2 regions of the Streptomyces sp. NPDC030165 genome follow, and region 2 is predicted to be linked to the other one. Evidence: riboswitches for the same ligand, from Rfam matches in the RefSeq annotation. Region 2 holds a riboswitch; the other holds the start of a gene.
What was found. Region 2 has a riboswitch for S-adenosylmethionine ahead of thrC (threonine synthase). Riboswitches for the same ligand answer to the same signal wherever they lie in the genome.
Positions count from the first base shown of each region.

Region 1: another riboswitch for S-adenosylmethionine. It lies ahead of ACZ4Z1_RS25360 (aminotransferase class V-fold PLP-dependent enzyme); the one in region 2 lies ahead of thrC (threonine synthase).

Region 1 is NZ_JBVIBD010000014.1:93,418-107,532, reverse strand. It holds gene ctaE (aa3-type cytochrome oxidase subunit III) at 274-894, shown strand; gene qcrC (cytochrome bc1 complex diheme cytochrome c subunit) at 974-1,783, shown strand; gene qcrA (cytochrome bc1 complex Rieske iron-sulfur subunit) at 1,780-2,844, shown strand; gene qcrB (cytochrome bc1 complex cytochrome b subunit) at 2,841-4,478, shown strand; gene trpD (anthranilate phosphoribosyltransferase) at 4,656-5,720, shown strand; SAM riboswitch class IV at 5,806-5,923, shown strand; gene ACZ4Z1_RS25360 (aminotransferase class V-fold PLP-dependent enzyme) at 6,100-7,533, shown strand; gene ACZ4Z1_RS25355 (Lrp/AsnC family transcriptional regulator) at 7,613-7,894, opposite strand; gene ACZ4Z1_RS25350 (rhomboid family intramembrane serine protease) at 7,891-8,610, opposite strand; gene ACZ4Z1_RS25345 (hypothetical protein) at 8,884-9,123, shown strand; gene ACZ4Z1_RS25340 (NYN domain-containing protein) at 9,155-10,531, shown strand; gene ACZ4Z1_RS25335 (C40 family peptidase) at 10,951-11,985, shown strand; gene ACZ4Z1_RS25330 (C40 family peptidase) at 12,249-13,274, shown strand; gene ACZ4Z1_RS25325 (hypothetical protein) at 13,372-14,115, shown strand, end outside.
Region 2 is NZ_JBVIBD010000015.1:121,663-135,777, reverse strand. It holds gene ACZ4Z1_RS26760 (alanine/glycine:cation symporter family protein) at 1-344, opposite strand, end outside; gene ACZ4Z1_RS26755 (SDR family NAD(P)-dependent oxidoreductase) at 523-1,386, opposite strand; gene groL (chaperonin GroEL) at 1,525-3,147, opposite strand; gene ACZ4Z1_RS26745 (cold-shock protein) at 3,678-3,881, opposite strand; gene ACZ4Z1_RS26740 (MoaD/ThiS family protein) at 4,327-4,605, opposite strand; gene thrC (threonine synthase) at 4,780-6,069, opposite strand; SAM riboswitch class I at 6,087-6,242, opposite strand; gene ACZ4Z1_RS26730 (glucosyl-3-phosphoglycerate synthase) at 6,403-7,350, shown strand; gene ACZ4Z1_RS26725 (alpha,alpha-trehalose-phosphate synthase (UDP-forming)) at 7,466-8,926, shown strand; gene otsB (trehalose-phosphatase) at 9,004-9,858, opposite strand; gene ACZ4Z1_RS26715 (DUF3263 domain-containing protein) at 10,009-10,278, opposite strand; gene ACZ4Z1_RS26710 (extracellular solute-binding protein) at 10,376-11,644, opposite strand; gene ACZ4Z1_RS26705 (ROK family protein) at 11,904-12,836, shown strand; gene nagA (N-acetylglucosamine-6-phosphate deacetylase) at 12,836-14,044, shown strand.

The DNA of each region.
Region 1 (14,115 bases), on a different contig from region 2:
CGGCTTCGGGCGGGGCCTCGCCCGGCCGCCGCCGGGTGGTGCCTCCAGCGCGGATGCTACTGCTCGTACGGCGGCGCGCAGGAGGGTTCGACAGGATCCAAGATCTGGCCGACGGCCCGTCAGGACTGGTCGGGGCGGGGACGCGGGGCCGTACGGCGGGTCCCGGGTCCTCCCTTCGGGCGACTGCCGCGGTGGGCCGTACGAGCAGGGCATACGCCCTTGACACACCGAACGGCACCCCCCGGAGTGAGGGCGGGATAAGCGACCGACATAATGTCGGTCGTGGCGACAGCAACGACAGTAGAAACCGGGCACGCGCACCCGTCGGTCAATCGGCCGAACCTCACCAGCGTCGGAACCATCATCTGGCTGAGTTCCGAGCTGATGTTCTTCGCGGCCCTCTTCGCGATGTACTTCACCCTCCGTTCGGTGACCGGGACCGAGTATTGGAAGGAATCCGCCGATGCGCTGAATCTTCCGTTCTCCGCGACGAACACCACGATCCTGGTGCTCAGCTCCCTGACCTGCCAGCTCGGCGTGTTCGCGGCCGAGCGCGGCGATGTCAAGAAGCTCCGGACCTGGTTCGTGGTCACCTTCATCATGGGTGCGATCTTCATCGGCGGTCAGGTCTTCGAGTACACCGATCTGGTCAAGGAGGAGGGCCTCTCGCTCTCGTCCGGCCCGTACGGATCGGTGTTCTACCTGACCACCGGCTTCCACGGACTGCACGTGACAGGCGGACTCATCGCCTTCCTGCTGGTCCTGGGCAGGACGTACGCGGCCAAGAGGTTCACCCACGAACAGGCCACCGCGGCCATCGTCGTGTCCTACTACTGGCACTTCGTCGATGTCGTCTGGATCGGCCTCTTCGCCACGATCTACCTGATCCGCTGACCGGTCACGCACCGGAACCGCGCATCAGACAGACATAGCCAAAGCATCGACGCAGAAGATCCTGACACCGGGGTAATCCGTGAAAAAGCTCTCCGCACGACGGCGCCATCCGCTGGCGGCGCTCGTCGTCCTACTCTTCGCGCTGGCGGTCACTGGGGGGCTGTACGCCGCGTTCGCGCCTGCGGACAAGGCTCAGGCCGATGACACCGCCCAGTCTCTTGCCATCAAGGAGGGCAAGAAGCTCTTCGCCGTCGGCTGCGCCAGCTGCCACGGCACCGGCGGTCAGGGCACCTCCGACGGCCCGAGCCTGGTCGGCGTGGGCGCCGCCGCCGTCGACTTCCAGGTCGGTACCGGCCGGATGCCGGCGCAGCAGCCCGGCGCCCAGGTGCCGCGGAAGAAGAACATCTACAGCCAGGCCGAGATCGACCAGCTCGCGGCGTACGTCGCGTCGCTCGGCGCCGGTCCCAGCGTGCCCGGCAAGGACCAGTACAGCAAGGACGGCGCGGACATCGCCAAGGGCGGTGAGCTGTTCCGTACGAACTGCGCGCAGTGCCACAACTTCACCGGTAAGGGCGGCGCCCTGACCAACGGCAAGTTCGCACCGACGCTCGAAGGCGTGGACCCGAAGCACATCTACGAGGCCATGGAGACCGGCCCGCAGAACATGCCTTCCTTCGGTGACGGCTCGCTGTCCCCGCAGAACAAGAAGGACATCGTGTCCTACCTCGGCGCCGTCAACAGCGACGACACCCCCAGCCCCGGTGGTCTGGGCCTGGGCGGTCTCGGCCCGGTCAGTGAGGGCCTCTTCGGTTGGATCGCCGGCCTGGGCGCGCTGATCGCGGTCGCCATCTGGGTCGCAGCCCGGACTACGAAGGCCAAGAAGTCATGAGTGAGACTGGACGACACGAAGACGTGCCAGAAAAGAACCTCCCCAGTGAGCGGGACACGGCTCACGGCGGCGCGGTCGAGACGGCGGACAACCCCTTCGCCGACCCGGGGTTGCCGCCCCACGAGCCCCGCATCCAGGACATCGACGAGCGGGCCGCCAAGCGCTCCGAGCGCGCGGTCGCCTTCCTCTTCACCCTGTCGATGCTCGCGACGGTCGGCTTCATCGCCGCGTACGTGATCTTCCCGGTCGACCAGATCACCTACATCTGGCCGTTCGGTCACGTCAGCGCGCTGAACTTCTGGCTCGGCCTGACGCTCGGTGTGGCGCTGTTCTGCATCGGCGCCGGCGCGGTCCACTGGGCCCGCACGCTGATGTCCGACGAAGAGGTGGCCGACGACCGGCACCCGATCGAGGCGGCCCCCGAGGTCAAGGCCAAGGTCATGGACGACTTCCGCCAGGGCGCGAAGGAGTCCGGGATCGGCCGGCGCAAGCTGGTCCGCAACACCATGTTCGGCGCGCTGGCCCTGGTGCCGCTCTCCGGTGTGGTGCTGCTGCGCGACCTCGGCCCGCTGCCGGAGAAGAAGCTCCGCACCACCGGCTGGAAGAAGGGCATCCGCCTGGTCAACCAGTCGACCAACCTCCCGCTGCGTCCCGAGGACATCGCGGTCGGCTCGCTGACCTTCGCCAAGCCCGAGGGCCTGGAGGAGGACGACCACGAGTTCAACCAGAAGATCGCCAAGGACGCCCTGATGCTCGTGCGGATCCAGCCGCAGAACATCAAGGACAAGCGGGAACTGGACTGGTCGCACGAGGGCATCGTCGCGTACTCGAAGATCTGCACCCACGTGGGCTGCCCGATCAGCCTGTACGAGCAGCAGACGCACCACGTGCTGTGCCCCTGCCACCAGTCGACCTTCGACCTGTCCGACGGCGGACGCGTCATCTTCGGCCCCGCCGGACACGCCCTGCCGCAGCTGCACATCACGGTGAAGGACGGCTTCCTCGAAGCCGTAAGCGACTTCGCGGAGCCCGTCGGCCCGAGCTTCTGGGAGCGCGGATGAGTAACGAGACGAGCGCGACCACCACGCGCCGCGGCCAGGCGCCGCGGGGCGAGCGGATCGCCGACTGGGCGGACGGCCGGCTGGGCATCTACAGCCTCGCCAAGGCCAACATGCGCAAGATCTTCCCGGACCACTGGTCCTTCATGCTGGGTGAGATCTGCCTCTACAGCTTCATCATCATCATCCTGACCGGCGTCTACCTGACGCTGTTCTTCCACCCGAGCATGGCCGAGGTGACCTACCACGGCTCGTACGTGCCCATGCACGGGATCCGGATGACGCAGGCGTTCGAGTCGACGCTGGACATCAGCTTCGACGTGCGCGGCGGTCTGCTCATCCGGCAGATCCACCACTGGGCGGCCCTGGTCTTCCTGGGCGGCATGATGGTGCACATGATGCGGGTGTTCTTCACCGGCGCCTTCCGCAAGCCGCGCGAGGTCAACTGGCTGTTCGGCTTCCTGCTGCTGGTGCTGGGCATGTTCACCGGTTTCACCGGCTACTCGCTGCCGGACGACCTGCTCTCCGGCACCGGCGTCCGGTTCATCGAGGGTGTCATCCTGGCGATGCCGCTGGTCGGCTCGTACCTGCAGATGTTCATCTTCGGCGGGGAGTTCCCGGGGCACGACATCATCCCCAGGTTCTTCACGGTCCACGTCCTGCTGCTGCCCGGCATCATGCTGGGACTGCTGGTGGCGCACCTGATCCTGGTCTTCTACCACAAGCACACGCAGTTCCCGGGTGCCGGCAAGACCAACAAGAACGTCGTCGGCATGCCGCTGCTGCCGGTCTACATGGCCAAGGCCGGAGGCTTCTTCTTCCTGGTCTTCGGCGTGATCTCGGTGATCGCGGCGGTCGCCAGCATCAACCCGGTGTGGGCCATCGGCCCGTACCGGCCCGACCAGGTGTCCACCGGCGCCCAGCCCGACTGGTACATGGGCTTCGCCGAGGGTCTGGTCCGTGTGATGCCCGGCTGGGAGTGGGACATCTGGGGCCACACCATCAACTTCGGTGTGCTGATCCCGATCCTCATCTTCCCGCTGGTGCTGGTCGCGATCGCGGTCTACCCGTTCGTCGAGTCCTGGGTCACCGGGGACAAGCGCGAGCACCACATCCTGGACCGCCCGCGCAACGCCCCGACGCGTACCGGCTTCGGTGTGGCCTGGCTGACCGCCTACCTGATCATGCTCATCGGCGGTGGCAACGACCTGTGGGCCACCCACTTCCACCTGTCGCTGAACGCCCTGACCTGGTTCGTCCGGATCGGCTTCTTCGTCGGGCCGGTGCTGGCCTTCATCGTCACCAAGCGGATCTGCCTGGGTCTGCAGCGCCGGGACCGCGACAAGGTGCTGCACGGACGCGAGTCCGGCATCATCAAGCGCCTGCCGCACGGTGAGTTCATCGAGGTGCACGAGCCGCTCAACCAGGAGCAGCTGCACACGCTCACCCAGCACGAGCAGCCCAAGCCGTTCGAGATCGGCCCGGAGGTCGACGAGAACGGTGTCGAGCGGAAGGTCAAGCGGTCGACGAAGCTCCGCGCCAAGCTCTCCAAGGGCTACTACGGCGAGGACAACGTCATCCCGAAGCCGACCCCGGAGGAGTACAAGGAGATCACCAGCGGCCACGGCCACCACTGATCCCCGCCGTGTGACGCACGGCAGTACCACCGCGTAAGTACGCCACCCAGAGGGCCCCTTCCAGTTCCCCAAGCTCTTAATGAGCAGGGGAGACCCCATTGGACGGGGCCCTTCGGCATGTCCCGGCGCCGGATAGGGTTTCGGCACCAGCAGGAGACGAATCCAGGAGTGTGGACCATGAACGTTGCGACCCCGAACGGCGGCGACAGCGTGGCGGCCCGCACCTGGCCGGGCGTGCTGGAAGCCCTCCTCCAGGGCCGCGACCTGGGCGCCGACGACACCGCGTGGGCGATGGACCGCATCATGCGCGGCCAGGCCACCGACGCGCAGATCGCCGGGTTCGCGGTGGCGCTGCGGGCGAAGGGCGAGACGGTCGCGGAGATCTCCGGCCTGGTACGGGCGATGTACGCGCACGCCAACCTCATCGAGGTGCCGGGCCCGAGCGTGGACATCGTCGGCACCGGCGGCGACGGCGCCAAGACCGTCAACATCTCCACGATGTCCTCGATCGTGGTGGCCGGCACCGGCGCGAAGGTCGTCAAGCACGGCAACCGGGCCGCCTCGTCGGCCAGCGGCGCGTCCGACGTGCTGGAGAAGCTGGGTGTCAACTTGGACCTGACCCCGCGCCGGGTCGTCGAGGTCGCCGAGGAGGCCGGGATCACCTTCTGCTTCGCGGTCAAGTTCCATCCGTCGCTGCGGCACGTGGCGCCCGCACGGCGCGAACTGGGCATCCGTACGACGTTCAACGTGCTGGGCCCGCTGACCAACCCGGCGAAGGTACGGGCCCAGGCCACCGGCGTCGCCGACGCGCGGATGGCGCCCATCCTGGCCGGGGTGCTGGCCGAGCGCGGCTCCTCCGCCCTGGTCTTCCGCGGCGACGACGGCCTGGACGAACTGACGACCACCGCCACGTCCAAGGTCTGGGTCGTACGGGACGGCGGCGTACGCGAGGAGACCTTCGACCCGCGGGACGTGGGCATCGGCCTGGTGCCCGTGGAGGCGCTGCGCGGCGCCGACGCCTCGTACAACGCGGACGTGGCGCGCCGCATGCTGGGCGGCGAGACGGGCCCCGTACGGGACGCGGTCCTGCTGAACTCCGCGGCGGCGCTGGTCGCCCTGGAGCCGACGGACGCGCCCCTGAGCGACCAGATCGCGGCGGGCATCGCCAAGGCCGCCGAGTCCGTCGACTCCGGCGCGGCCCGCCGGGCGCTGGAGCGGTGGGTGGCGGCCAGCAACACCTGAGGGCGGCCGTGGTGTGACGCGGGGCCCGGTCCGGGATGCGGACCGGGCCTTGCGCGTTTCCGATCGTGTGGCATGATTCTGCCCAGGTCACGAGTGACAGCGACTACGGCCCCGGCCCGCTGTCCGGCAACCCTCCGTCCGTGGCGGGGTGCCCCGGGTGATGACCAGGTCGCAGGCAGCGAGGTCTGCGGCAAGCGCGGATCCCTCGTGCCAGGGATCCTGGTCCTTGAGGGAGATCTCCCGTGATTCAGCGAATGCGTTAGGGCCGTCCGGCCCCGTTTTCCGCACCCCCCTTTTTTTCCTTTCACCGCTGCCGGCCGGTCCCGCTTCGGCGTGTGGGCCCCGCAGCGAAGTCGCCCTGCCTTCACGGGAGTTCGCCATGCCTGTTTCCGCTGTCACCACCACCGATGCCGCCGTCTGCGCCCCGCTGCCCGTGCTGGGCCGGGACGTGCTGGTCCCGCTCGTCACGGGCGGCGAGGTCGAGTACGCCGCGCTGGACATCGCCGCCAGCGCCCCGGCGCTCCAGCGCGTCTGGGACGACGTGGCCGCGTACGCCCCGTACTACGGCAGCGTGCACCGCGGGGCGGGCTACCTCTCGCAGCTGTCCACCGACCTGTTCGAGAACTGCCGCGCCGAGGTCGCGGACTTTCTCGGCTGCCGAATCGAAGGGGGCCTGGGCGAAGCCCAGTCCGGCAAGGGTGGTAGTGGGCGACGGGAGGGCGACCAGGTGGTCTTCACCCGCTCCACCACCGACTCGCTGAACCTGCTGGCCGCGGTGCTGCCCGCGGACACCCGGGTGTTCGTCTTCGAGACCGAGCACCATGCCTCGCTGCTGCCCTGGGAGCAGCGCGCGGACGTCGAGGTGACGTACCTGGACGCGCCCCGCACCCCGCAGCAGGCGGTGGACACGCTGGAGCGGGCGCTGGCGGAGCGCGAGCCCTACAGGCACGCCCTGGTCTGCGTGACCGGTGCGTCCAATGTGACCGGTGAGCTGTGGCCCGTACGGGAGCTGGCCGCCGCCGCGCACGCGCACGGGGCGCGCATCGTGCTCGACGCCGCACAGCTCGCCCCGCACCACCCGGTCGACATCGCCGGGCTGGACGTGGACTGGGTGGCCTTCTCCGGCCACAAGCTGTACGCGCCCTTCGGGGCCGGTGTGCTGGCCGGGCGCGCGGACTGGCTCCAGGCCGCGGAGCCCTACCTCGCGGGCGGCGGCGCCAGCCGTACGGTCGCCCGTCGCGCCGACGGCGGGGTGGACGTCGACTGGCACACCACCGCGGCCCGCCACGAGGCCGGCTCGCCCAACGTCATCGGCGTCTACGCCATCGCCGCCGCCTGCAAGGCGCTCACCGAGGCGGGCTTCGAGAACCTGGTGGCCCGGGAGCAGCAGCTGGTCGAGCGGGTACGGGCGGGCCTCGCCGAGGTGCCCGAGGTCACGGTGCTCTCGCTGTTCGGGGACGACGCTCCGCGGGTGGGCGTGCTGTCCTTCGTCGTCCGGGGCTGGAACAGCTCGCACTTCGCGGCGGCGCTCTCCGCGGAGTACGGCATCGGCGTGCGCGACGGGCTGTTCTGCGCGCACCCCCTCGTACGGACCCTGCTGGGCGCCCAGTCCCAGGCCCCGGGAGAGTGCGGTGCGCCCGAAGGGGCACCGGGGGAGCAGTCGCTGAACGCCATCCGGGTGAGCTTCGGGGCGGGCACGCCCGACGAGCACGTGGACCGTTTCGTACGGGCCGTCAAGGAACTGGTGACGCAGGGCGCGCGGTGGAGCTACCGCACCGAGGACGGGCGCTGCGTGCCGGACACCGCGGCGTAGGCCTTCCGGACCGCCCGCGCCGCGGCGCTCCGCTGTCCGGGCGCCGCGGTGCGGGTCTCGTGTGCGGGGGCGGTTCCGGTCAGGCGTCCAGGCCGATCGCGAAGGCCGCTTCCAGGTCGTGCTGGGAGTACGTACGGAAGGCGATGTGCGTCTCGGTGGAGGCGACGCCCGGCACCTTGCTGATCCGGCCGGGGATGACGTCGGCCAGGTCGTCGTGCTCGGCCACCCGCACCATGGCGATCAGGTCGTGCGCACCGGTGACCGAGTAGACCTCGCTGACGCCCTCCAGTGCGGCGATCTTCTCCGCGATCTCCGGGATCTGGTCCACGCTGGTCTTGATGAGCACGATCGAAGTGATCACGGTTGGCTCTCTCCCTCGGCCGCCTGCTGCTTCGCCGTTCCGGCGGAGTCCACACTACCGGGGGCCGCGGCGGCGTCCCCGGGCGGAGCGGGGCTCGGCCGATACCGCACCCAGGCGTACAGGAAGCCCACCGCGAAGCCCACGACATGGGCGAGGTAGGCCACACCCGGGGTGCTGGGGTCGCGCTGCGCGGCGATCCACTGGAGGACGAACCAGAACAGCAGCACGATCCACGCCGGGAAGCGCAGCGGCAGGAAGAAGAGGAACGGGTAGATGCTGGTGACCCGGGCCTTGGGGAAGAGGTAGAGGAACGCCCCCAGCACCCCGGAGATCGCCCCGGAGGCGCCGACCAGGGTCTGCCCGGAGGAGGCGTGTGCGGCCGCGTAGCCCATCAGGGCCAGGTAGCCGGTCACGAGGTAGAAGAGGGTGAACGGCAGGCGGCCCATGCGGCTCTCGGTCATGCCGCCGAAGACGTAGAGGAAGAGGACGTTGCCCAGCAGGTGCAGCCAGCTGCCGTGCACGAACAGCGCGGTCAGCGGGGTGAGCAGCGCACCCGGCGAGCCGCTCCACAGGTCGCGCGGGATGACGCCCCAGCGTTCGAAGTACGCGGTCTGTGCCTGGACGACGGCGTCGCCGGTGCCGTATATGCCGTTGAGTCCCGAGGCGGGCCCGACGACGAAGGCCACGCAGCACAGGGCGATCAGGACGTTCGTCATGCGGGAAAACACGGTCGCAACCGTGCGGGCGCGGGGCGTCCGGGGGAACAGGGGCGGGGCCGTCATGAAGTGATCATTGCGTAATACGGGCAATCGGGACAGAGTGCCTCGCCGCGTCCCGCCTCCCGGGCGGGCCCGCACCGTACCCGCGTCAGGCCGTAGGGTAACGGGCAGTACCCCGCGTACTTCCGCAGTCCGACGGCGCACCGCGGGAAGCCCCCGACCGACAGCACGAGCCCCGCTCGCCCGAGCGTGACGAAAGAGGACGACACCATGGCTGTTCCCCTGCCGACGGACGGGACCCGGTGGCGCTGCACGCTGTGCGGCAATCTGACGCGCTTCGACGTGACCCGGCGCTCCGAGGTCGTGGAGTACGTCCACCTCGACCTCGCCGGGGAGCCGAAGGTGGAGGAACGCGAGGTGCTCAGTGAGAGCATCGAGTCCGTGCGCTGCCGCTGGTGCAACGCGGTCGACCAGATCGAGCTGGTCGACCGGCCGGGCGCCAGTGCCTGAGTCGAGCGCCTGAGATCGGAGCGATGCAGTAGTGGTGGAGCGTCCAGAAGGGCCTGCGGGGGCGGAGCACGATGCCGAGGCCGGTGCGGCCGAGGCGGACGAGGTGCTCGACCGTCCGCTGCCCGAGGGCGTGCGGCGCCGGGTCGTGGCGCTCACCGCGGAGTCCTTCGGAGGCCTGACGGTCGCCGAACTCCCGCCGCCGCTGCGCCAGTACGCCCGGTTCACCCCCATCCGCCGGGCCAAGTTCGCGGGCAACGCGATGGCCGCCGCGCTGGAGAACGACGCGGTCTTCCGGCAGCGGATCGCGGGCCGGCTGCGCGAGGCGCAGCCGGAACTGGCCGAGGCGCTGGACAACGGCACCCCGCCCGCCGCCGCCGACCCGCTCGATGTCGCGGCGGCGGCCTATGTGCTGCGCCCCGAGGGCTGGGTGAAGCTGGTCGCCGCGGCCGGCGAGGAGGCGCAGCGCGCCCGCGCGGAACAGGCCGGCGAGGAGGCCGAACGCGAGCTGGCCGCGCTGCGCGAGGAGCTGGCGCAGACCCGCGCGCAGGCCCGGGCCGAGGCCGAGCGCGCCCGCGGTGACCTGGACGCGCTGCGCAAGGAGAACGAGTCGTTGCAGCGCAAGCTGCGCAGCGCGCTCAGCGATGTCAAGCGGGGCGAGGCGGCGGCACGCAAGGCCGCGGCCGAGACGGAGTCCGTGCGGGCCGCCGCGGCGCAGGAGAAGACCGCCGCGGACAGCGAGGTGCGCCGCCTCAAGGCCCGTATCGCGGAGACCGAGGCGTCCCTGGAGGCCAGTCGCCGCGCCACGCGCGAGGGCCGCAGCGTCGAGGACATGCGGCTGCGGCTGCTGCTGGACACCGTCCTGGACGCCGCGCAGGGGCTGCGCAGGGAACTGGCGCTGCCGCCCGCCGACACGCACCCGGCGGACACCGTGGACGCGGTGGCGCCGGGCAAGATGACGCCCAAGGACATCGCCACGCGCGCGCTGTCGGAGACCGACCCCGCCCTGCTGGACCAGCTGCTGGCGCTGCCGCAGGCCCACCTGGTGGTGGACGGGTACAACGTCACCAAGACCGGTTATCCGACGATGCCGTTGGACAAACAGCGGCTGCGGCTGCTGGGCGGCCTCGCGGTGCTGGCCGCCCAGACCGGCGCGGAGATGACGTGTGTCTTCGACGGTGCGGAGCTGGCCGCGCCGGTGCTGCTGGCGCCGCCGCGCGGGGTCAGGGTCCTGTTCAGCAAGCCGGGTGTGACGGCCGATGAGCTGATCCGCCAGCTCGTACGGGCCGAGCCGCCCGGCCGTCCGGTGGTGGTGGTCTCCACGGACCGCGAGGTGGCCGACGGTGTGGCCAAGGCGGGGGCGCGGCCGGTCGCATCGGCCTTGCTGCTCAAGCGACTTGCCCGCACCTGAGTCGTACGTTCTGTCCGTACGACTTGTCCGGAACGCACGTCCCGATGGGAGCTGCGGGACTTATCCTGCTCGTGCGGCTGTGGGGGAATCAGCGGCCGGTGCGACGCGCGGGTCGGGGGTGAAGGTGTACCCATCAACGAGGTGGGTCATGCCTGCCATTCGTGCCTGAGTGTCAAGTGGCCATTACTGCCTGTGTGATGTTGGTAAAGGATGAGGAGCATCCAGCAGTTTTTTCCGGTGAGGATTTGAAGCGATCACAACTCGGTTACTAAGGTCAGGCCTCAACCCTTCATGCAGTTGATCATCCATCCGGGATGAACAGTGAAGGAACCGCCGAATCCGCGGCGTTCACGCGGAGCCGGGGTCCCGTACCCCCCCCACGCCCGGTAGGCGGCTGAAGGAAGAAGGAGCTCGCCTCCGTGGCGTCCCACCGTCGTCCCAAGCAGCCGAGCCGCACGCGCGTGACCGTCCTCACCGCGACCGCCGCGGCGGCCGTCGCCCTCTCGTCCCAGGCCGCCCACGCCGACCCGAAGCCGAAGAAGGAAGACGTCAAGTCCGAGGTCGACAAGCTCTACGAGCAGGCGGAGCAGGCCACCGAGAAGTACAACGGGGCCAAGGAGGACCAGGAGAAGCTGCAGAAGGAGGTCGACGCCCTCCAGGACAAGGTCGCCCGCGGCCAGGGCGAGCTGAACCAGCTCCGCAAGGGCCTCGGCGCCGTCGCCTCCGGCCAGTACCGCAGCGGCAGCATCGACCCGTCCGTGCAGCTCTTCCTCTCCGGCGACCCGGACACCTACCTCGACAAGGCCGCCACCCTCGACCAGTTGAGCGGCAAGCAGGCCGAGCAGCTGAAGACCATCGCGGACAAGCAGCGGCAGCTCGCGCAGGAGCGCGCGGAGGCCGCGGCCAAGATCAAGGACCTCTCGGACACCCGCAAGGCACTGGGTGACAAGAAGGACGAGATCAAGGGCAAGCTCGCCAAGGCGCAGGAGCTCCTGAACACGCTGACCGCCAAGGAGAAGGCGGCGCTGCAGCAGGAGGAGGACAAGAAGAACCGCTCCAGCCGCGGCAACGAGCGGCCCGACCTGGGCAACGACGTTCCGGCCTCGCAGCGCGGCGCCGCCGCCCTGTCCGCGGCCGCCTCCAAGATCGGCTCGCCCTACGTGTGGGGCGCCACCGGCCCCTCCTCCTTCGACTGCTCCGGTCTGACCTCCTGGGCGTACCAGCAGGCCGGCCAGTCGCTGCCGCGCACCTCGCAGGCGCAGGCCAACGCCGGTACCCGGATCGGCTCGCAGAGCGCGCTCAAGCCGGGCGACCTGGTGCTCTTCTACGGCGACCTGCACCACATCGGCCTGTACGCGGGCAACGGCCAGGTGCTGCACGCGCCGAAGCCGGGCGCGTCCGTGCGCTACGAGTCGATCAACAACATGCCCTTCCAGTTCGGGGTCCGCGTCTGACACTCCGCCGGCCGCTTCCCGCGCCACGGGATGCGGCCGGACCCGGCGCCCGTTCGGGCGAATTGCGGTGCCCGCCGCTGACTTCCCGCCCCGCCGGTGACCTGCGCAGTCACCGGCGGGGCGGCTTTTTCCCTACCGGCGACGGGTGTTGCGGGTCTTTGGCCGCGGGCCACCGGCGCCGTTACTGTCTGCCCTCGCAGCCGCCGGTCTGCGTCCGCCCGCCCCGGGCGGCAGGGGCTGCACGGAAGGGAGTGCGGCCTCACGTGGCGTCCCACCGCCGTGTCTCACAGTCCGGCCTGGCCGGTGCGACCAGGGCCACCGTCCTGTCCGCCGCCGCGGTCACCGCCGCCGCGGCCCTGTCCGCCGGAGCGGCGCACGCCGTTCCCGGCCCGGCGCCCGCCGAGATCACCTCGCGCGTCGACGCCCTCTACGAGCAGGCCGAGAAGGCCACCGAGCAGTTCAACGGGGCCGACGAGCGGGCCCGGAAGCTGCGGGCCGAGGTGGCCGCCCTCCAGGACCGGGTGGCCCGCGGCCAGGGGCACGTCAACCGGCTGCGCGGCCGGCTCGGCGCCGTCGCCTCCGCCCAGTACCGCTCCGGCGGCCTGGACCCGGCCCTGAAGCTGATGCTCTCCGAGAACCCGGCGGACTACCTCGACAAGGCCGCCGCCCTCGACCGCATCCAAGGCGAACAGGCCGGGGAACTGCGCGAACTCCACAGCGCCCAGCGCAACCTGGAGCAGGAGCGCCGGGAGGCGACCGGGAAGCTGGCGGCCCTGGAGTCGAGCCGCCAGGACGTCGCGCGCCACAAGAAGGACGTCGAGGACAAACTGGCCTCGGCGCGGCGCCTGCTGAACTCGCTGACCGGCGAGCACCGGGCCGCCTACGACCGGGCCAACCGCGGGGTCGGGCGCTCGCTGCCCGACCTGTCCGGGCCCTCCGCCTCCGGCCGCGCCGGGACCGCCGTCCAGGCGGTGCGCTCCGCGATCGGCTCCCCGTACGCCTGGGGGCGGTCCGGCCCCGCCGCCTTCGACTGCTCCGGGCTGATGCAGTGGGCCTACGCGCGCGCCGGAATCTCCATCCCGCGCACCTCGCAAGCCCAGCGCGGCGCGGGGCAGCAGGTTCAGGTCAGTCAGGCCAGGCCGGGGGACCTGGTCATCTACCGGGACGACGCCAGTCATGTCGGTATGTATGTGGGCAACGGACAGGTGGTGCACGCCCCGTACCCGGGTGCCCGGGTGCGCTCGGACCCCGTCGGCATGATGCCGATCTCGTCCGTAACCCGACCCTGACCGCTGTCCGTACGCGGGGACGGTGCTTACGATCAGCCGCGTGGCAGGACGACATGCGCAGCGGCGGACGGGCCGGCGGATCAGGACGGCGCTCTGCATGGCCCTGCCGCTGGCGCTGCTGCCGCTGCTCACGGGCTGCCAGGACCCGGCCGGCGCCGCGGAGGACGCCCCGCCGGGCATCCAGCGGATGCTGGACCGGCGCGCGGCGGCCGTACGCGACCGGGACGCCGGGGCTTTCCTCGCCTCGGTCGACCCGCGCGCGGCCGGATACCGCGCCCGGCAGCGGGCGGTGTTCACCAACCTCGCGCAGGTACCGCTGGCCGCCTGGTCCTACGAGCTGGTGCGGACCGACGCGTTCGGGCTGCCGGCGGTGGCCGGTGCCGACGGCTGGCGGGTGGCCGCCGAGGTGCGGCTGCGCTACCGGCTGACCGGGTACGACACCGCGCCGGTCACCTCCGTGCAGTACCTGACGCTCACCGACCGCGACGGCCGGTGGCTGGTCAGCTCCGACTCGGACGGCGCCGGCAGCGGGCGGCGCAGCGCGCGCCAGCTGTGGGACCAGGGGCCGGTCCAGGTCGTCAAGGGGCGCCACAGCCTGGTGCTCGGGGTGCGCCGCGGCACCGCGGCACTGCGCGAACTGGCGGACCGTACGGACCAGGCCGTGCCCGCCGTCGGGAAGGCGTGGCCCGGGAAGTGGGCGGGCCGGGTCGTCGTCGAGGCGCCGCAGTCGCTGGACCGGATGGCGGAGCTGCTGAACGCCACCGATCCCGACGGTTACCGGGGCATAGCGGCCGTCACGACCGGCGAGGCGGGCGCGGCCCCGGCGGCGCCCGCCGACCGG
Region 2 (14,115 bases):
TCGACGAACGCCGAGGCACCGCCGACGAGCGCCATCACCCACATCCAGAACACCGCGCCCGCGCCGCCCAGGGTGACGGCGGTCGCGACGCCGGCGATGTTGCCCGTACCGACCCGCGCGGCCGCCGAGATGGTGAAGGCGCCGAAGGACGACACCGGCTTGGAGCCGTCCTCCCGCGGCTGCGACCTGTCCTTGAGGACCCGCAGCATCTCGGGGAAGAGCCGCAGCTGTACGGCCCTGGAACGGACCGTGAAATACAGGCCCGCGCAGACCACCAGCGGTATCAGCAGGTAGGTCCAGAGGCCGTCGTTGAGGTCGACGACCAGGGAATCGAGCGTGCTCATGGGCGTCCTTGCGGGGCGTCCGGGTGCGGGGGCGGCCGGCGCGGAAGATCACCTTCCGGCGAGGCTCCGGAAAGTATGGCCGCCATGCCCATACCAGGACCAGCGCCGCCTTACATGCCGAATCTCACAGAAAGCGACATAACACCGGGCGCCCGGAGCACCCCGGCACCCCGCCCCCTCACATGGCGCAGCCGTGCAGCCCGCCGTCCACGACCAGGTCCTGCCCGTTGATGTACGACGCCTCGCCGGAGGCCAGGAAGGCCACCGCGTCGGCGATCTCCTCCGGTCGCCCGAACCGGCCCGCCGCCGTCTGCGCACGCAGCTTCTCCGCCTCCGCGTCACCGATGTCCGAGTCGGCGAACATCGGCGTCTCGACGTAGCCGGGACTGACCGAATTGACGCGGATACGGCGCCCGGCGAGCGCCGCCGCGAGCGTACGGGCGAGGTTGTGCGCGGCGGCCTTGGTCGCGGAGTGCAAGGTGGCGTCCGCCTGCCCGCGTTGCAGAAGCGACGAAGCGTTGATGACGACCGCGCCGCCGTCCCGCAGCAGCGGCAGCGCCCGCTGGACAGTGAAGAACACACCCTTGAAGTTCACGCCGACCGCGCGCTCGAAGTCGGCTTCGGTGATCTCCTCGAAGGGCGCGGCGGCGTAGCGGCCCGCGTTGGCGAAGATGACGTCGAGGTGCCCGAAACGGTCGCGTACGGCCCGGACCACGGTGTCCAGGTCGGCGACGGAAGCCGTGTCGGCCCGTACACCGAGCACCCGGTCCGCCGCGGCACCGGACGCTACCGCCCCCGTCCCTGTCGCGTTCGCAACGGCCGCCTCGCCGCCCGTCACCGCCTCGTGCGCCTGCTCCCTGAGCTGCGCCACGGCGGCGTCGAGACGGCGCTCGTCGCGGCCGCACACCACCACCCGCGCGCCGTCCGCGAGCAGCCGCCGCGCGGCTGCCAGGCCCACTCCGCTACTGCCGCCGGTGATCAGCGCGACGGTGTCCGCGGTGAACCGGTCCGGTCGGGCGGTCTGCCCGTTTCGAGTCGTCATGAGGCGATCGTGCCCCGCCGGGCCGGGGTCCGCGCAAGGACGCCACAGCACAATCGGCCCGGAAACGCCGCTGGGGCGGCACCCCCCTGGGAGGAGGAGTGCCGCCCCAGCGACCTGAGGACAGATGATCCGGGAGGATCAGAAGTCCATGTCACCGCCCGGCATGCCGCCCGGAGCGGCCGCTGCGGCCTTCTCCGGCTTGTCGGCGATGACGGCCTCGGTGGTCAGGAACAGCGCGGCGATCGACGCGGCGTTCTGCAGCGCGGAGCGCGTGACCTTGGCGGGGTCGATGATGCCCTCGGCGATCATGTCGACGTACTCGCCGGTCGCGGCGTTCAGACCGTGGCCGACGGCCAGGTTGCGCACCTTCTCCACGACAACGCCGCCCTCAAGGCCGCCGTTGACGGAGATCTGCTTCAGCGGGGCCTCCAGGGCCAGCTTCACAGCGGCGGCACCGGTGGCCTCGTCACCCTCCAGCTCCAGCTTCTCGAAGACCGAGGAAGCCTGCAGCAGGGCGACGCCACCGCCGGCGACGATGCCCTCCTCGACGGCCGCCTTCGCGTTGCGAACGGCGTCCTCGATGCGGTGCTTGCGCTCCTTGAGCTCGACCTCGGTGGCGGCACCGGCCTTGATGACGGCCACGCCGCCGGCCAGCTTCGCCAGCCGCTCCTGGAGCTTCTCGCGGTCGTAGTCCGAGTCGCTGTTCTCGATCTCGGCGCGGATCTGGTTGACGCGGCCCTGGACCTGCTCGCTGTCACCGGCACCGTCGACGATGGTGGTCTCGTCCTTGGTGATGACGACCTTGCGGGCGCGGCCCAGCAGGTCGAGACCGGCGTTCTCCAGCTTGAGGCCGACCTCCTCGGAGATGACCGTGCCACCGGTGAGGATGGCGATGTCGCCGAGCATGGCCTTGCGGCGGTCGCCGAAGCCCGGGGCCTTGACGGCGACGGACTTGAAGGTGCCGCGGATCTTGTTGACGACCAGGGTCGACAGGGCCTCGCCCTCGACGTCCTCGGCGATGATCAGCAGCGGCTTGCCCGACTGCATGACCTTCTCCAGCAGCGGAAGGAGGTCCTTCACGTTGGAGATCTTCGAGTTGACGATGAGGATGTACGGGTCGTCGAGCGACGCCTCCATACGCTCCATGTCGGTGGCGAAGTACGCCGAGATGTAGCCCTTGTCGAAGCGCATACCCTCGGTGAGCTCCAGCTCCAGACCGAAGGTCTGGGACTCCTCGACGGTGATGACGCCTTCCTTGCCGACCTTGTCCATGGCCTCGGCGATCAGCTCGCCGATCTGGGTGTCGGCGGCGGAGATGGAGGCGGTCGAAGCGATCTGCTCCTTGGTCTCCACGTCCTTCGCCTGCTCCAGCAGGGCGGCGGAGACGGCCTCGACGGCGCGCTCGATGCCGCGCTTGAGGGCCATCGGGTTGGCGCCGGCGGCCACGTTGCGCAGGCCCTCGCGGACCAGGGCCTGGGCCAGGACGGTCGCGGTCGTCGTGCCGTCACCGGCGACGTCGTCCGTCTTCTTCGCGACCTCCTTGACCAGCTCGGCGCCGATCTTCTCGTACGGGTCCTCGAGCTCGATCTCCTTGGCGATGGACACACCATCGTTGGTGATCGTGGGGGCGCCCCACTTCTTCTCGAGGACGACGTTGCGGCCCTTGGGGCCAAGGGTGACCTTGACGGCGTCGGCGAGCTGGTTCATCCCGCGCTCGAGACCGCGCCGTGCCTCCTCGTCGAACGCGATGATCTTGGCCATGTGAAGTGGTCCTCCCGGACTGGGGGTCCCCCCGGACTGCGTCTGGGGGAGGGTGGATACTCCGGACCGCGCTGGCGCCCGCGACGGACGGTCTGCGAGCCTGTGGTTCCTTGCCCCACCTGCCCGCGGACCTCACCGAGTCGGTCCTTAGCTGTCACTCTCACTCGTAGAGTGCTAACGCAATGATTAGCACTCGACCCATGAGAGTGCAAGCGGCTTCGCAGAAGCCTCCTACTGGGGCGGCGGTCGGGCGGCGGGCGGGAGCAAGCGGCTTCGCAGAAGCCTCCTACTGGGGCGGCGGTCGGGCGGCGGGCGGGAGCAAGCGGCTCCGCAGAAGCCCCCTATAGAGGTGACGGCCGGGCGACAGGAGGGGGCAAGCGCGTTGGCGAGAGCCCTCCCCCGGCGCGACAGCCGTCAAACCGGGTACGACCGAACGGTCCGGCGCCGCCCCTGGACCTCCATCCGAACACAGAAGGTCCGCGCCTCCTCGGGGAGACGCGGACCTCCGTACGCAGCAGTCGGTCGGCGCTTCAGCCGGCCACGCGGACCATGTCCGCCTGCGGCCCTTTCTGGCCCTGCGAGATCTCGAACTCGACCCGCTGACCCTCCTCAAGGGTGCGGTAACCGTCCATCTGGATCGCGCTGTAGTGGACGAATACATCCGCACCACCGTCGACCGCGATGAAGCCGTACCCCTTCTCCGCGTTGAACCACTTGACGGTGCCCTGAGCCATGCCTAACTCCCCTATTACTGGCCCTTGCACAGGACCGCACTCCGCGGACCCGGGTCAGACCTCACCCCCCGACATGAGGGGGTGTGCGCCGGAACGCGTCGACCGCCGCTGAATGTATCTGTCCAACTGCCCAGCGCAACAGGTCAGTCGGACGAGAATTCTGCTCGCGAAGAATCGTAAAAGTACGAAGAAAAGCCCATACGCCAGGGCAAGTCGGGCCGGGCAAAGCTCACCAACGCGACAAATCATGTCCACACTTCGCGCACAACTTGCCGGGGTCTCATATGCGTTCGGCACGCGCTCGACGAGGGATCGCCCCAACTGTATCGCCTTTAACAACACGGAATCGCCCCGTCCGCTTCGTGGCGGACGGGGCGATTCCAGCCGTTGGACCGGACAAGGGCCGAAAAAGATCGTTACGGCGTCCCGGCGTCCCGGAGGCGGGTCAGCAGCCGCCGGCCACCGCCGGGATGATCGAGACGCCCGCGCCGTCCGGCGTCGGCGTCTGCAGGCCCTGCTCGAAGCGCACGTCGTCGTCGTTGACGTAGACGTTCACGAAGCGGCGCAGCTTGCCGGTGTCGTCCAGGACGCGGGCCGCGATGCCCGCGTGGTTCTTCTCCAGGTCCGCGATGACCTCGGAGAGAGTCGCGCCCTCGGCGGGGACCTCGGCCCGGCCGCCGGTGTAGGTGCGCAGGATGGTCGGGATGCGGACGTTGACGCTCATGGTGTTCTGCCTTCCAGCTTGCGGGAGGGGGTGCGGAGGGGCGGGCGGGCGCGGGCGTACCGGTGGCCACGGGCGCGGGCAAAGGCGTACCGGCGCTGTCCGTGCTCGCAGGCGTGTGCCGGGGCTCGCGGGTGCGCGCGGCCGCGTACCGGTGTGTACGGCCGCGCGCGGCGGTCAGCCCGCCAGACCGGCGGCGCGGAACGCGTCCAGGCTCGGCCGGATCGTGGCCGTGGGCCCGGTGGTCGGCGCCACGGCGTCCAGCGTCTTGAGCCCGTCGCCGGTGTTCAGTACGACGGTGGTCAGCGCCGGGTCGAGCAGGCCGTCCTCGATCAGCTTCTTGGTCACGCCCACGGTCACCCCGCCGGCGGTCTCGGCGAAGATGCCTTCCGTGCGGGCCAGCAACTTGATCGCGTCGACCACCTGCGCGTCGTCGACGTCCTCGACCGCGCCGCCGGTGCGCCGGGCGATGTCGAGCACGTACGGGCCGTCGGCCGGGTTGCCGATGGCCAGCGACTTGGCGATGGTGTCGGGCTTCTGCGGCCGTACGACGTCGTGGCCCGCCTTGAAGGCGGTGGAGACCGGCGAACAGCCCTCGGCCTGGGCGCCGAAGATCTTGTACGGCCGGTCCTCGACCAGCCCGAGCGCGATCAGCTCCTTCAGCCCCTTGTCGATCTTCGTGAGCTGGGAGCCGGAGGCGATCGGGATGACGATCTGGTCCGGCAGCCGCCAGCCGAGCTGCTCGCAGATCTCGTAGGCGAGGGTCTTGGAGCCTTCGCCGTAGTACGGGCGCAGGTTCACGTTGACGAAACCCCAGCCCTCGCCCAGCGGGTCGCCGATCAGCTCCGAACAGAAGCGGTTGACGTCGTCGTAGGTGCCCTCGATGCCGACCAGCTCGCCGCCGTAGACCGCGGCCATGACGACCTTGCCCGCCTCCAGGTCGTGCGGGATGAACACGCAGGAGCGGAATCCGGCGCGGGCCGCCGCGGCGCCCACCGCGCCGGCGAGGTTGCCGGTGGAGGAGCAGGACAGGGTGGTGAAGCCGAAGGCGCGGGCGGCCTCGACGGCGATGGCGACGACGCGGTCCTTGAAGGAGTGCGTCGGGTTGCCGGAGTCGTCCTTGACGTACAGGCCGCCGGTGACGCCCAGCTCACGGGCCAGGTTGTCGGCCTTGACCAGCTTGGTCAGGCCGGGGTTGAGGTTCGGCTTGTCCGCGACGTCGGCCGGGACGGGCAGCAGCGGCGCGTAGCGCCAGATGCTGTCGGGGCCCGCCTCGATCCGCTTGCGCAGGCTCTCGGGGTCGCCGGCCGGCAGGTCGTACGCCACTTCCAGCGGCCCGAAACAGGACGCGCAGGCGAAGATCGGCCCGAGGCCGAAGCGCTCACCGCACTCGCGGCAGGACAGCGCGACGGCGGGGCCCAGGGAAACGGTGGCGGAAGTGGTGCTTTCAACGGATTGCACAGCCATGGAGGCGAGGCCCTTTCTCCTCATCTTCCCCGCGGCGCATCTCGCCGCGAGACGGAATTGGCACCTTCCCTAGCCGGGAGCCTCGCGGGCCGCACGATGTGCGGCGACGGAGACCGGCTGGAGGGTTGCCGGGGCTTCAACGGGCCGTATCCCTCTGCCCCTCTGGATGAGCGGTATGGCGCTGGGCCGGAACCCAGGCGTTTGTCGCGACCCCGGCATGTCCGGGGCGATCGCGTTGTTCAAGACTGTAGCCGAAGGGCAGGGCGGTCGAGACAGCCGTCCGCACCGCGAGATGGATCACATCGCTGGTCCGGGAACGAAGGAGACGCGCACGTGCTGGAAGAGGTGGAGCGCTGGCTGGCCAGCCGGTCCTGGTCGGCCGCGGACCGCCCGCTCGACCGGCTGCTGGCCGCGAAGCGCGAGTCGGGACAGACGGTCTCCGTCGTGCTGCCGGCGCTCGACGAGGAGGCGACGGTCGGCGCGATCGTCGAGGCGGTCCGTACGGAGCTGATGACACCGTCGGTGCCGCTCGTCGACGAGCTGGTGGTGCTGGACTCCGGATCCACGGACGGCACGGCCAAGGTCGCGGCCGAGGCGGGTGCGCGGGTGATCCACCGGGACGAGGTGCTGCCGCGGCTGCCCGCGCTGCCCGGCAAGGGCGAGGTGCTGTGGCGCTCCCTGCTGGCCACCGGCGGCGACATCGTCTGCTTCGTCGACGCGGACCTGCGCGAGTTCGACGCCGGTTTCGTCTCCGGGATCGTCGGTCCGCTGCTCACCGACCCGGACGTGCAGTTCGTCAAGGGGATGTACGACCGTCCGCTGGGTGAGGCGGCGGGCCAGGGCGGCCGGGTCACCGAGCTGGTCGCCCGGCCGCTGCTGAACCTGCACTGGCCGCAGCTGGCCGGGTTCGTGCAGCCGCTGGGCGGGGAGTACGCGGCGCGCCGGTCGCTGCTGGAGCGGCTGCCGTTCCCGGTGGGGTACGGCGTGGAGCTGGGCCTGCTGGTCGACGCACTGCACACGGCCGGGCTGGACGCGCTGGCCCAGGTCGACGTCGGGGTGCGCAAGCACCGCCACCAGGGCGGCCAGGCACTCGGCAGGATGGCGGCGGCGATCTACCGCACCGCGCAGCTGCGGCTGGCCCGCGGCCACCTGGTGCGCCCGCGGCTGACCCAGTTCGAGCGCGGCGAGGCCGGTTTCGTGCCGCGCACCTGGGACGTGGACACCGAGGAGCGGCCGCCGATGGCGGAGATACCGGAGTACGCGGAGCGCCGCGCGGCCTGAGGCGGCCGGCGCGGGGCGACCGTCCCGGACACCGGCGGTGGGCGCCGCGTAAACCGTGACGTTCCGCCTCCGTTCCGTACGTTTGAGCGGATCGGTGGCGGGCTAGTCTCGCAACATGGTCTCCGAGCGTTCTGGTGCCAAGGTCCTCGTCGCGTCCAACCGCGGCCCGGTCTCGTACGGGAAGAGGGAGGACGGCGCGCTGACCGCCAAACGCGGCGGTGGCGGGCTGGTCTCCGGACTCTCCGCGATCGGCCCGGACGCCGGCGCGGTGTGGGTGTGCGCCGCCCTCGGGGACGGCGACCGCGAGGCGGCCCGGCGCAGCGACGGCCATCTGGACCCGGCCGACACGGGCGGCCAGCACGTACGCATGCTGGACATCCCCGCCGACGTCTTCACCGACGCCTACAACGGCATCGCCAACTCGGTCCTGTGGTTCGTCCACCACATGCTCTACCAGACGCCGCTGGAGCCCTCCTTCGACGACGGGTTCCGCGCGCAGTGGGCGTCGTACGAGGCGTACAACGCGGCCTTCGCGGACGCGCTCGCCGACGAGGCCGCGCCCGGCGCCGTCGTCCTCGTGCAGGATTACCACCTCACGCTGGTGCCGGGCCTGCTCCGCGCCCGCCGCCCCGACCTGCGCATCGGGCACTTCTCGCACACGCCGTGGGCGCCCGCGGACTACTTCCGGATGCTGCCGGACGACGTGGCCGAGACGGTGCTGCGCGGAATGCTGGGCGGCGACCGCGCCGCTTTCCTGACACGGCGCTGGGCCGAGGCGTTCGCGGAGTGCTGCGCGGCGGTGCTGGGCGCCGAGGTGGCGCGCGACGGGGACGGGGAGCTGAGCATCGTCCACGACGGCAGCACGACCCGGCTCGGCGTGCACGGCCTCGGCGCGGACGCGGAGTTCCTGCGGGACCGGGCGCACCAGCCCGACGTGGACGAGCGGCTGGCGGCGCTGCGCGAGCAGATCGGCGGCCCGGACCGCAAGACGATCGTCCGGGTGGACCGTACGGAGCTGTCCAAGAACATCGTGCGCGGGCTGCGCGCCTACCGGGCGCTGCTGGCCGGCCACCCCGAGTGGCGCGAGCGCGTCGTACATGTCGCGTTCGCCTACCCCTCCCGGCAGGACCTGGAGGTCTACCGCGCGTACACCGACGAGGTCGGGCGGCTGGCCGAGGAGATCAACGAGGAGTACGGCACCCCGGGCTGGCAGCCGGTCGTGCTGCACGTGAAGGACGACTTCGCGCGGTCGCTGGCCGCCTACCGGATCGCCGACGTGGCGCTGGTCAACCCGATCAGGGACGGTATGAACCTGGTCGCGAAGGAAATCCCGGTGATCTCCGAGGCGGGCTGCGCGCTGGTGCTGTCCCGGGAGGCCGGGGCGTACGCGGAACTGGGCGAGGACGCGGTCTGCGTCAATCCGTACGACGTCTCGGCCACCGCCCGCGCGCTGCACGAGGCGCTGTCCATGGAGGACGGCGAGCGGGCCGAGCGCACGAAGCGGCTGGCCGCCGCGGCCACCGCGCTGCCGCCGGACCGCTGGTTCCTCCAGCAGCTGCGGGCGCTGGAGCGGTAGCGGCGCCGGGGTCCCGGGCGGGCCCGGGCCGCGTGCGTCACGGCGGGCGTGCCCGGCAGGGCCCCGGCCGCTTCGCGTCAGGCGGGTGCGCCCAGGCGGTCCGCGAGGGCGTGCAGCAGCGCGACGACGCCCGCCGGCCCGTCGACGACGAGGTCCGCCCGGTCGGCCAGCTCGGCGACCTCCGCGTTGCCGCTGCACACCAGCACCCCGGCCAGGCCGTCCGAGCGCAGTTTGTCCACGGCGGAGTAGGCGGCGAGGTCGCCGAGGTCGTCGCCCCCGTACAGGACGGTGGTGGCGCCGGTCTCCCGTACGTATTCGGCGAGCGCGACGCCTTTGTCCATGCCGGGCGGGCGCAGTTCGAGGACGTAGCGGCCGGGCTCGACGATCAGGCCGTGCCGTTCGGCGAGCGCGTACAGGGGCTCGCGCAGCACCTCGAAGGCGGCCTGCGGGTCCTCGGCGCGGCGGGTGTGCACGGCGATGGCGCGGCCCTTGTCCTCCACCCAGGAGGCGTGCCAGGCGCCCAGCCCGTCCAGTACGCCGGGGAGTTCGGCCTGGACGGCGGCGACGCCGGGCGGCGGTGCGGGGGCCCGTACCGTGCCGGTGGCCGCGTCCCAGCGCTCGGCGCCGTAGCCGCCGAGGACCACGAACTGCTCCAGGCCCGGCGCGTCCGTGAAGCCGCCCAGGCGGACCGCGACGCCGGCCGGGCGACCGGTGATGATCACCAGCGAGCCCAGCAGCGGCGCGAGGCGGGCGAGCGCGGCCACGGCGCCGGGGTGGGCGCGGGCCTTCTCGGGGTCGGGCACGATGTCGGCGAGCGTGCCGTCGAAGTCGAGAGCGAGCACGGCTCGGCCGGGGCTGTCCAGCAGCGCGGCGAGACCGTCCCGGCCCGCTTCGGTGACCGGCGTCGGCAAGGAGTTCGGGGGGCTGCCCATGGCGACGACATTACCGGTCGCGCGCGGGACCGCGTCGGGCGTACGGGCCCATGGGCGCAGCGCGGCCCCGGGGCGGCGGTGTAGCGGGGCTGGAACCGGCCATGACCAGGACCGGGCCCGGCCGGGGACCCGCGGCGCCCGGCGCACCGCTCAGCGGCGTCCGCGCCGGGCCTCGCGGACGCGGCGCAGCCGGTTGACCGTGACCGGGTCGTGGGCGAGTGCCCGCGGGTCGTCCAGCAGCGCGTTCAGCAGCTGGTAGTAGCGGGTCGGCGAGATGCCGAGCCGCTCGCGGATGACCCGCTCCTTGGCGCCCGGCCGGGGCCAGGAGCGGCGCTCGACGGCGAGCACCGCCTCGTCCTGGGGGGACAGTGCTCCTATGCCACCGCCTCCGGTGCCGCCGCCGGTGCCCTCGCTCGTCATCACCCGTCCACGATAAGGCCGCGGTACGACAATCCCCCGCCGCCCGCCCGGGGCCGGGGGACTGCGGCGGACCGCGCCCGCGGTCCGCCGCCGCGGCTCACTTGGCGGTGTTGTCCGCCTCGTTCGCGGTGTTCTGGATGTCGCTGAGCACGCTCGCCGGGTTGCCGTTGGCGCCCACCGCGGTGCCCATCTTGGCCTTGACGGTCTTGCTGACCAGCGGCCACGAGGTCTTGTTCGCGGGGTAGAACTCGGCGTTGTCCAGCTGGCGCAGGAAGCTGTGCAGCTTGGCGTACTTGTTGTCGGCGAGCATCGCCTGGGAGCCGGAGGTGGTGACCGGCAGCAGCCCGTAGTGGCCCGAGAAGTCCATGACGTTCTTCTCGTTGTAGACGAAGTCGAGGAACTTGCCGACCTGGTCGCGGTGGCCGTTCTGCTTGAACGCCGTCATCCAGTCGGCGACGCCCATGGTGGCCTGGGCCTTGCCGGAGGGGCCCGGCAGCTCGACGGTGCCGTACTCGACGCCCTTGGCCTCGGCCTGCTTCATCAGGGTGGGGTGGCCGTTGAGCATCCCGACGTCGCCGGCCGCGAACGCGTTGAACGCGTCCTGGCGGTTGAGCTTGGCCGGGTCGCCGCCGGTCAGGCCCGGGCCGACCAGGTCCTTCTTCAGCCACTCGAAGGTCTTGACGTTCTCCTTCGAGTCGATCGTGTACTTGCCGATGCGGTCGGTGTAGCTGCCGCCGCCGCTGAGCATCCACATCAGCGTCTCGGCCTGCGTCTCCTCCGGGCCCAGCGGCAGCGCGTACGGCATCTTCACGCCCTTGGCCTTGAGCTTGGCCGCGTCGGCCGCGACCTGCGCCCAGGTCTGGGGCGGGTCGGTGATGCCCGCCTCGGCGAAGAGCTTCTTGTTGTAGAACAGGCGGCGGGTGCTGGCGCCGAAAGGCATCCCGTACTGCTCGCGCCCGTACTCCCCCGCCTCCGCGAGGGCGGGGACGAAGTCGGCCTGCACGGGGATGGAGAGCACGTCCCTGGCCTTGTAGAGCTTGCCTTCGGCCGCGTAGTCCGCGTACGCGCCGATCTGCGCCATGTCCGGTGCCTTACCGGACTTGACCAGCTCCTCGACCTTCTTGTCGACGTCCGTCCAGCTGTAGACCGAGACGTCGACCTTGATGCCCGGGTTCTTCTTCTCGAACTCCTTGGTGAGCCTGTCCCAGTAGTGCTGGGAGGAGTTCGCCGCGTTGTCGCCGTAGTCCGCCGCGATGAGCTTGAGGGTGACGTCGCCGCCGTCCGCGCCGCTGCCGCAGGCTGACAGGGAAAGCGTCATGGCCGTGGTGAGTCCCGCTGCCGCCAGGCTCAAGTACCGCCGCTGCACTGCCATTACCGCCTTTGTCCCGAATGTTCCGTGCTTGCCGGGGAATGCCCCGTGGCTTCAGGGGCCCGCCCTCAACCGGCATGAACGACGAGTCTCCCCCGTTTACCTACACAAGGTCTACACCACCCCTCATTTCGCTTGCGTATCGCCTGTCACACGCGCAGGTCACGGCGGTACGACAGCGCCCGTCCGGAGCGGAACCACGCCATCCCCGCGAGTGGACTAGACCTTTCACGGCCGATCGCGCGAAACTGGTCCCGTGAGACACGTCATCGCCCTCGATGTGGGCGGCACCGGAATGAAGGCCGCCCTGGCAGGCGCGGACGGCACACTGCTGTACGAGGCACGGCGCCCCACCGGCCGCGAACGCGGCCCGGAAGCCGTCGTCGCCTCGATCCTGGACTTCGCCGAGGACCTGCGCGAGACCGGTCGGCAGCGGTTCGGCGGCACCGCAGCGGCGGCCGGCGTCGCCGTCCCCGGCATCGTCGACGACGCGCGCGGCATCGCCGTGTACGCCGCCAACCTGGGCTGGCGCGACATCCCCCTGCGCACCCTGCTCTCCGAGCGCCTCGGCGGCGTCCCGGTCGCGCTCGGCCACGACGTACGCACCGGAGGCCTCGCCGAGGGCCGCATCGGCGCGGGCCGCGGCGCCGACCGCTTCCTGTTCGTACCGCTCGGCACCGGCATCGCCGGCGCCATCGGCATCGAGGGCCGCATCGAGGCCGGCGCGCACGGCAGCGCGGGCGAGATCGGCCACATCGTCGTACGGCCCGGCGGCCCCGAGTGCGGCTGCGGGCAGCGCGGCTGCCTGGAGACACTGGCCTCGGCCGCCGCCGTCGGCCGCGCCTGGGCCGAGGCCTGCGGCGATCCGCAGGCCACCGCCGCCGACGCCGCCAAGGCCGTCGAGTCCGGCGACGCCCGCGCGCGGGCCGTCTGGCAGGACGCGGTGGACGCCCTCGCCGACGGCCTGGTCACCTCGCTCACCCTGCTCGACCCGCACACCCTGATCATCGGCGGCGGGCTCGCCGAGGCGGGCGACACGCTCTTCGAGCCGCTGCGCGCGGCGGTCCGCGCCCGGGTGACCTTCCAGCGGCTCCCCCTGATCGTTCCGGCCGCGCTCGGGGACGCCGCCGGCTGCCTGGGCGCAGGTCTGCTCGCCTGGGATCTTCTCTCCACGGAGGTAACTGCCTGATGCCGCTGCAACAGTCCGGGGACAGCGCCCCGAGCCCCCGGCGCACCGTCCTGACCGGCGCCCGGGTCGCCCTGCCGACCGGCGTGGCCGACGAGGGCCTGGTGGCCTTCGAGGGCACGCGGATCACCGGCGCCAGCGCCGCCGGGGCAGCCGCCCCGGCCCCCGGCGACCAGGTGATCGACCTGACCGGCCACCTCGTCGTCCCCGGCTTCGTCGACATGCACGTACACGGCGGTGGCGGCGGCTCCTTCTCGTCCGCCGACGCCGAGGAGTGCCTGACGGCGATCCGCACCCACCGGCAGCGCGGCACCACCTCCCTGGTCGCCTCGACCGTCACCGGCGACCTGGACGACCTGGCCCGGCAGGCCGCCGTCCTGTCCGAGCTGGTCGAACAGGGCGACCTGGCCGGCATCCACTTCGAGGGCCCCTTCATCTCCCCGCACCGCTGCGGCGCCCACCAGCCCGGACTGCTGCGCGACCCCGACCCGGCGGACGTGCGCAAGCTGGTCGACGCCGCGCGCGGCACGGCCAGGATGATGACGCTGGCGCCCGAGCTGCCCGGCGGCCTGGACTCCGTACGGCTGCTCGCCGACGCCGGCGTGATCGCCGCCATCGGCCACACCGACTCCTCGTACGACGCGACCCGCGAGGCCATCGACGCGGGCGCGACCGTCGCCACCCACCTCTTCAACGCGATGCCGCCGCTGGGGCACCGCGCGCCGGGCCCGATCGCCGCGCTCCTGGAGGACGAGCGGATCACCGTCGAGCTGATCAACGACGGTACGCACCTGCACCCCGCCGTCCTGGAGATGGCCTTCCGGGACGCGGGCGCCGACCGGGTCGCCTTCATCACCGACGCGATGGGCGCGGCCGGCATGAACGACGGCATGTACCCGCTCGGCCCGATGACGGTCGAGGTCAAGGACGGTGTCGCCCGCATCAGCGACGGCCCCACCGCCGGCTCCATCGCAGGCTCGACCCTCACCCTGGACCGCGCCTTCAAACGCGCGCTCACCATCGACGGCCTGACCGTCGCCCAGGCCGTACGGGCCCTGTCCGCCAACCCGGCCCGCCTGCTCGGCATCGACGGCCGCACCGGCTCGATCGAGCCCGGCAAGGACGCCGATCTGGTCGTCCTGGACGCCGCGTACGACCTGGTGGGCGTGGTGCGGCGCGGCGAGTGGGTGGTGCGGCCGACGGGGGTGTGAGGCCTCGGGGAGGGAGGGGCGGGGCGCCTGCCTCGGAGGCGTACGGGCGAGGGCGGCTGTCCCGGAGGCCA